2 regions of the Clostridioides sp. LIBA-6622 genome follow, and region 1 is predicted to be linked to the other one. Evidence: riboswitches for the same ligand, from Rfam matches in the RefSeq annotation. Region 1 holds a riboswitch; the other holds the start of a gene.
The links. Region 1 has a riboswitch for lysine ahead of ACTG47_RS17400 (aspartate-semialdehyde dehydrogenase). Riboswitches for the same ligand answer to the same signal wherever they lie in the genome.
Positions count from the first base shown of each region.

Region 2: it holds a riboswitch for lysine, as region 1 does, so the genes downstream of both, ACTG47_RS08340 (Na+/H+ antiporter NhaC family protein) here and ACTG47_RS17400 (aspartate-semialdehyde dehydrogenase) in region 1, are expected to answer to the same signal.

Region 1 is NZ_CP196998.1:3,723,917-3,728,016, reverse strand. It holds gene dapB (4-hydroxy-tetrahydrodipicolinate reductase) at 1-554, opposite strand, end outside; gene dapA (4-hydroxy-tetrahydrodipicolinate synthase) at 621-1,508, opposite strand; gene ACTG47_RS17400 (aspartate-semialdehyde dehydrogenase) at 1,625-2,626, opposite strand; lysine riboswitch at 2,804-2,977, opposite strand; gene dapA (4-hydroxy-tetrahydrodipicolinate synthase) at 3,055-3,936, opposite strand.
Region 2 is NZ_CP196998.1:1,751,316-1,755,415, reverse strand. It holds gene ACTG47_RS08350 (VOC family protein) at 145-510, shown strand; tRNA gene ACTG47_RS08345 (tRNA-Leu) at 657-737, opposite strand; gene ACTG47_RS08340 (Na+/H+ antiporter NhaC family protein) at 847-2,577, opposite strand; lysine riboswitch at 2,716-2,892, opposite strand; gene lplA (lipoate--protein ligase) at 3,138-4,100, shown strand, end outside.

The DNA.
Region 1 (4,100 bases):
TCATTTGGTTGTCTTTTTGCACTACGACCATATCTACCATAATTATTTTCAACGTTTGGTAAAACTTCTTTTATAGCGTTAGCAATCATAACAGCTGTACCACTTGGGGCATCTACTTTTCTGTTGTGATGTTTTTCTATTATTTCTATATCAAATCCTTCTAATAATTTAGCTGCATCTTTAACCAATTTTACTAATACATTTACACCAAGAGACATATTATATGATTGGAATACAGGAATAACCTTAGCCGCTTCATGTATTTTGTTCATTTCTTCATCATTATATCCAGTAGTAGCAATTACTAAAGGTGTCTTAGTCTTTAAAACATAAGATAAGATATTATCTAAATTAGAGTGATGAGAAAAGTCTATAACTACATCAACATTTTCAACTATAGTGCTCATATCTTCATAGATTTTAAGGTCGCCTTCACAACTATCCATACCTCTAGCTGCAACACATACCAATTCTAATTCACTATCTTCTCTTATAGTATCGGCTAAAATCTTACCCATTTTTCCATCATAACCAGTTGCTATAACTTTTAACATAATTTCCTCCTATGATTAAGGGCTAACTTTTGACCAAACTTATTTTTTACCATGCATCAATTTTTACTATGCATTAACTTTTAGTCCAAAGTTAACTAATTCTTTCTTTAATACTTCTAAATTTGCTGGGTCCATTTCTGCTAGAGGTAATCTTAAATCTCCAACATTGAATCCTAGTAAATTCATTGCAGTCTTAACTGGTATAGGATTTACTTCTATAAATAACGCTGCTATTAGAGCATCCATACCAAGTTGTAATTTTCTAGAGCCTTCTATATCACCTTCAAAGAATTTGGCTACTAAATCGTGAGTTTCTTGAGGGCAAACATTAGCAAGTACTGATATAACTCCTTGACCTCCTAAAGATAATAAAGGAAGTATAGTATCATCGTTACCAGAGTAGATAGCAAAGTCATCTGGAACTAAACTAGCTATTTCTGCAACCTGTCCTAGGTCTCCACTAGCTTCTTTTACAGCGACTATATTATCTATTTTAGCAAGTTCAACTATAAGGCTAGGACTTATATTTACACAAGTTCTTCCAGGGACATTGTAAAGTATAATTGGAAGTTTGACACTGTTAGCTATTGTTTCAAAGTGACGTTTAAGCCCAGCTTTATTAGCTTTATTGTAATAAGGAGTTATGATTAATAGAGCATCTACTCCTAATTTTTCAGCTTCCTGGCTTAGATTAACTGAGTGCATAGTATCATTAGAACCACTTCCAGCTATAACAGGAACTCTTTTATTAACTTTTTCTACAACATACTTAATAGTAGCAAGTTGTTCTTCATCAGTCATAGTATTAGCTTCACCAGTAGTACCACAAGATACTATAGCATCAGTACCATTAGCTATCTGGTACTCAACCAATTCACCTAATTTGTCAAAATCAACTTTGTTATCCTTTGTAAATGGTGTAACTAGAGCAACAGCAGAACCTTTAAATATCATATAAAATCAATCCCCTCTTTTTTATTTTTGTGTTTTATATTACAGTTACTTCTAATGCTTATTTTTGTGTTATTATTAATATTTTACAAAATTATATATTTATACAAGTTTGTATATTATACTAAATCGTATGATAAAGCCATTTCAGCTATTTGAATTGCATTAGTTGCAGCACCTTTTCTGATATTGTCAGCTACAACCCAAAGATTTACACCATTGTCAACACTGAAGTCTCTTCTTATTCTTCCGACAAATACTTCATCTCTATTGTCAAATTCTACAGCAGTTGGATATTCATTTTTAGCAGGATTATCAACTACTACAACACCTGGAGCTTCTTCAAGTGTTTTCACTAAATCTTCTAATTCAAATGGATTATTAAATTCAACATTTATAGATTCACTATGACCATTTCTTACTGGAACTCTTACAGTAGTTGCAGTTATTTTTAAGTCGTAGTTACCAAGTATTTTCATAGTTTCATTTACCATTTTCATTTCTTCCTTAGTATATCCATTTTCAGTAAATGAATCTATATGAGGAAGACAATTGTAAGATATTTGATGAGGGTAGAATCCAGTAGGATTACCGTTCATTCCTTTCTCTAAATCTTCAACACCTTTAACACCAGAACCAGATACAGCTTGGTAAGTAGAGTATACAACTCTCTTAATTTTGTACTTATCATCAAGTGGCTTAAGAGGAACCATAGCTTGTATAGTAGAGCAGTTAGGATTAGCTATTATGCCCTTATGTTCTTTTATTGCTTCAGGATTTACTTCAGGAACTACTAAAGGAACATCTGGGTCCATTCTCCAGTGACTAGAATTATCTACTACTAAGATTCCATTTGATGCTGCTATTGGAGCATACTTCTCACTAATACTTCCTCCAGCAGAGAATAATGCTATTTGTATACCTCTATCAGTAAATGAAGTTTCCTTTAATTCTTCTACTATATATTCTTTACCACAAAATGTTACTTTAGAACCAGCTGATTTAGAAGAAGAGAATAAAAATAGATTTTCTATTGGAAAATTTCTTTCTTCTAATACTTTTAAAAATGTTCTACCTACCATTCCAGTAGCACCAACTATCGCCACGTTTACTTTTTTCATATAAATTCACCCCAATTTTAAATTATTAAAACATTGTTTTATTTGATTTTAGTTATACAAGTAAGATATGTTAATATTTTTTTATATCTAAAAACTTTAATATTATATTAACAACTTTAATTATATACAAAAAACGTACAAAGGTATACTTTGTACGTCTAATTTATCACTCAAAGTAAACCCTGTAGCTCATCACTTATAATATAAGTGACAGTATTACACATATTATGTGTAATCCCAGAAAATATAATTGCAAGAAATATTTTCTTCGGCTGTAAATCCTTTTTCCAATCATTAACGCCTGCCAGCTACTATTGGATACTCTTAGTTACAGCTACCTCTACCCTAGGTTAATAGGATATTAAAATTTGATTATTCTAATAATAATACATATTTAAGAAAAAATCAACTTATTTATATAAATATTGCTAAAATTTAAATCCAGAATTTGTCAATTCTTGTTTTAATACATTAAGATTAGTTTCCTCCATTTCAGCTAGAGGAAGTCTTAAATCTCCAACATTAAAACCTAAAATATTCATGGCAGTTTTAACTGGTACTGGATTTACTTCTATAAATAAGGCAGCAATTAAAGCATCCATATCAAGTTGTAATTTTTTTGAGCCTTCAATATCACCTTTAAAGAATTTAGTTACTAAGTCATGTGTTTCCTTAGGACAGATGTTAGCAAGTACAGAGATAACACCACTTCCACCTAATGATAATAATGGTAGTATGGTATCATCATTACCGGAGTATATAGCAAAGTCTTTAGGTACTAATTTAGCTATTTCCGCAACTTGAGCCAAATCTCCACTTGCTTCCTTTACAGCAACTATATTATCTATTTTAGCAAGTTCAGCCACAACAGTTGGCTTTATGTTTACTTTAGTTCTTCCAGGTACATTGTATAAAATAATTGGTAACTTAACACTATTTGCTATTGTTTCAAAGTGAAGTTTAAGACCTTTTTCATTAGTCTTATTATAGTAAGGAGTTATTATTAAAAGACCATCCACTCCTAATTTTTCAGCTTCTTGACTCATATGAACAGACAACATAGTATTGTTTGAACCAGTACCTGCAATGACAGGTATTCTTTTGTTAACTTTTTCAACTGTATATTTTATTACAGCAAAAATTTCAGATTCACTCATAGTAGTTGCCTCACCTGTTGTTCCACAAACAACTAGTGCATCTGTGTCATTCTCAATGTGGTATTCGATTAATTCACCTAATTTTTCGAAGTTGACATTATTATCCTCTGTAAATGGGGTAACTAAAGCAACAGCAGAACCTTTAAATAACATATAATCAAATCTCCTTTTTTATCTAAATTTAATTTTTTAAGTACAATAATAATTATAGTACAAATTAATTAATTTTAATAGGTATAGTTAATATCTTAACTGTTTAAATAAGATATTTATATTATATTAATATTACAAAAATTTGAAATAAATGTTTTATTCTC
Region 2 (4,100 bases), 2.0 Mb from region 1:
ACAGCAAAAAAGCATTAAATATGCTTTCAGGTTATCGACATGGGACTGTCAATATCCTTTTTCAACTAGTTATGTTATAATACAAATAACATTTATTCAGATAATGTGAATGATAGTGTAATATAAAATACAGGAGGAATTTTAATGCTGGCAACGCATATATATTTTAACGGAAATTGTAAGGAGGCGATAGAGTTATATAAGAACACTCTATATGCTGATGTTAAAACACTCATTGAAGATTCCAATTCAAATCTTGTTGTTCATGCAGAACTGACAATTCATGATGAATTGCTCATACTAAATGATTTTGGCAATAGTGATGGAGTTTCAAGGTCTGGAGGATATCAGTTATGCCTCCAATTTGATAACGAAGATGAGCTAAAAAGAGCTTATTCAAACATGGAGTTTGAAAGTATTACAATTAACCCAATACAATCCACAGATTACAGTCCATGCACTGTAAGATTTGAAGATAGATTTGGTGTAAGGTGGGCATTTTGGGTATAGACAATTGTATATTACATGTATCTTCTAATTTGAAAACACTCAATGTGCTTTTATATTTGATTTATTTATCAAAAAATAAAAACGGGATAGCCCACTCCGAAAGCCAGCAACCCCAGTTTTTTTCAGCACAACTAAGTACTGTATAATGCGGATGAAGGGAGTCGAACCCCCACGCCAATGGCGCTAGATCCTAAGTCTAGTGCGTCTGCCAATTCCGCCACATCCGCTTATCACTCTTTTATTTTACTATATTTCGCTATTATTTTCAATAACTTTTTAATATTATCTAAAAACTAACAAAACAATGATAATAAAAGGTGAAATTTATTTATATCCTTATTCTGCAAGTTCTATCTCTGCTTCATCAACTCTCTTACCAATTATTTGAATACCAACAAACACAGCCACTATAGCCAATGGTAACACTATATATATTGGCAGTCCAAAGCCAGCTGGTATATATCCAAATACAATAGTGATTACTGCTGTAAATATAGCATATGGCATTTGAGTATTAACATGGTCTATATGATTACAGCCAGCTCCCATTGAAGAAAGTATTGTTGTATCTGAAATTGGAGAACAATGGTCTCCAAATATTGCACCTGTTAAAACTGCACTTGTACTTACTATTACATAAGACATATCAGGATTTAGTGAGTATGCTAGTGGTATTGCAAGTGGCATAAGTATACCCATTGTTCCATAAGCTGTTCCAGTAGCAAAAGATATTATTGCTCCTAAACCAAATATTAAACTTGGCAATAAGAATGGAGGTAATGAACCTGATAATAAGTGTATTAAAAACTTAGCTGTACCTAATTCTTTTATTACTGAACTTAATGACCATGCAAGTATTAATATTACACCAGTGATTACTAAGCTTTTCATTCCATCTATCCAAACATCAATTGCTTCTGACACTGTAAAAATCTTTTTAACTATAGCCATTATAATAGCAACTAAACTTGCAACAAGTGCAGATTGGAATAATGCTCTAGATGCATCAGATGCACTAAAAGCTTCTTTTATTGCCTCAAAAGAATATGGTGAATTTGTAAATAATTGTATTAAAGCTTTATCTTCACCACCCATTATAGATGTATATCCACTGTAATAGAATGATGCTAGAGCAACTACTATTAATGTCCCTATTGGAATTATAGCATTCCACACACTCAATTTTACTCCATTTTTTGGAGCTAAATCATCTAATTCTTCTACACCTTCATCAAGGTCTGTACCAACTTTTCTGCTTCTAGATTTTATCTCTGCTTTTCTCATTGGTCCAAATTCTTTTAATAATAATGCTGATATTACAATAAATGCTAATATTAATATATTATAAAATCTAAATGGTATTGTATTTAAAAATATACCAAACGCATCAACATCCACACTTATACTTTCAAAAGCATCATGTATTAAACCAACTTCAAGACCTATCCATGTAGATATTATAGCTAATCCAGCAACTGGTGCTGCTGTAGCATCTATTATAAAGGACAATTTTTCTCTTGATATTTTCATTTTATCTGCAACAGGTCTCATCATAGGCCCTACTATTAACGAATTGGCATAATCATCAAAGAATACTAAAAGACCCAAAAACCATGTTATAATTTGTGTACCTTTTGCTGATTTTGCTCTTTTGGCAAGTGCTTCAGCTATAGCCTTAGCTCCTCCCATTTTTGCAACAAGATTTATCACTCCTCCAATTGCTAGAACTTGTAGTATTATACCTGCATTCCACGGGTCTGATAACGATACCAAAGCTCTATCAACTAAATCTAAAAATGCTTGTATAAATGTAGCAAACACATTTATCCCACTAGCTTTAATTATAAAGCTACCAGAAAGAATCCCTATAAGTAAAGAAATTATTACGTTTTTAGTTATAAATGCAAGTATTATAGCAACTAATGGTGGTATTAAAGTTAAGATTCCAAATTTTTCTGCATTCGCTAGTGCAATAGTGTCTATATCTTCCTCCGCAAAAACCATTACTGTTGACATTATAAACATAATTGTCGTCAGAAAAATAATATTAATTTTTTTGTTTTTCATATAAATCTCCCTCTCTTTTTTTGTTTTGTGAATTATACAGGGTATTTGATAAAATAAAAAAAGCCTTAAGTGCTAAACACTCAAGGCTTGAAAATTACAATACATCAATGATATTAAAAATAAATATAATATAATTCCTTAAATGATAGCTCACCACAAATAAACCTGTGACAGTTGTACACATTTTCTATGTACCCCCAGCAATATAATCTTAAAGCATTGATTATAAAACTTCGGCAATATCTCCTTTCCTAATAAATCTCTGTGCTTAACTCATTATTAGTACTGATAGATTATTGCGCCTCTACCCTTCTATTCACTTTTATTAAGTATATTTTGAGTATATATTATTTATTTAAACTTTGCAAGGCAGTTTTTAAAATTCCTTTTTATTTTTTATATAAAATACCATATTTTTCTGATTATATTTAATATACATTTCTACTAATATATGATTATCTTCTAATTTAAAGGACTTTTTATATTATTGTCGAATTATAAAATTAATTGTACTAAGAATAACAAAAAAATTTTATCAATTATATGGAGGAATTACTTTAATGTTACTAATTTACAATGAAAAGACAAACCCTTACTTCAATTTAGCAATGGAAGAATATCTTCTAAAAAATTTTGACGAAGACTTATTTATTTTATGGAGGAATGAACCTTCTATAATTGTTGGAAAAAACCAAAATACACTTTCTGAAATAAATTTAGAATATATAAAAGAAAATTCTATACCTGTTGTTAGAAGACAATCTGGTGGTGGAGCTGTATTTCATGATTTAGGAAATATAAATTTTACATTTATAGCCTGCAATAATAATAGCTTTAGTGATTTCAGAAGATTCACTCAACCAATAATAGATTTACTTAAAACATTAGATGTAAATGCTGAATTTTCTGGAAGAAATGACCTTCTTATAGATGGCAAGAAGTTTTCTGGAAATGCTCAATACAACTACAAAAATAAGGTAATGCATCATGGTACACTGCTATTTTCATCTGAAATAAATGACCTTTCAAAAGCTCTAAAAGTAAAACCTATAAAATTTGAAGGAAAGGGCATAAAATCTGTAAAATCTCGTGTAACTAATATAAGTGAACATCTACAATCTAAAATGGATATTCTAGAATTTAAGAGTGCAATAATGAATTATCTTTCTAAGACTAATACTGATAATACTAACTATTATTTAAGTGAATATGACATCGAGCAAATAGAGAGACTTACTAAGTTAAAATATGAAACATGGGACTGGAACTTTGGTAATTCACCAAAATATACTCTTTCAAATGAATTAAAATATACTGGTGGAAATGTTGAATTTAATCTAAATGTTGATAAAGGTATAATAACTAGTATAAAATTTTTTGGGGATTTTTTTGGAAAATGTGACGTTTCATTTGTGGAAAATGAGCTTGTTGGCACGAAACATGAAGAAAATGCTTTAAGAAATATTTTAAATTCAATTGAAATAAATGATTATTTCTTAGGAGCTGATACTGATATTCTAGTT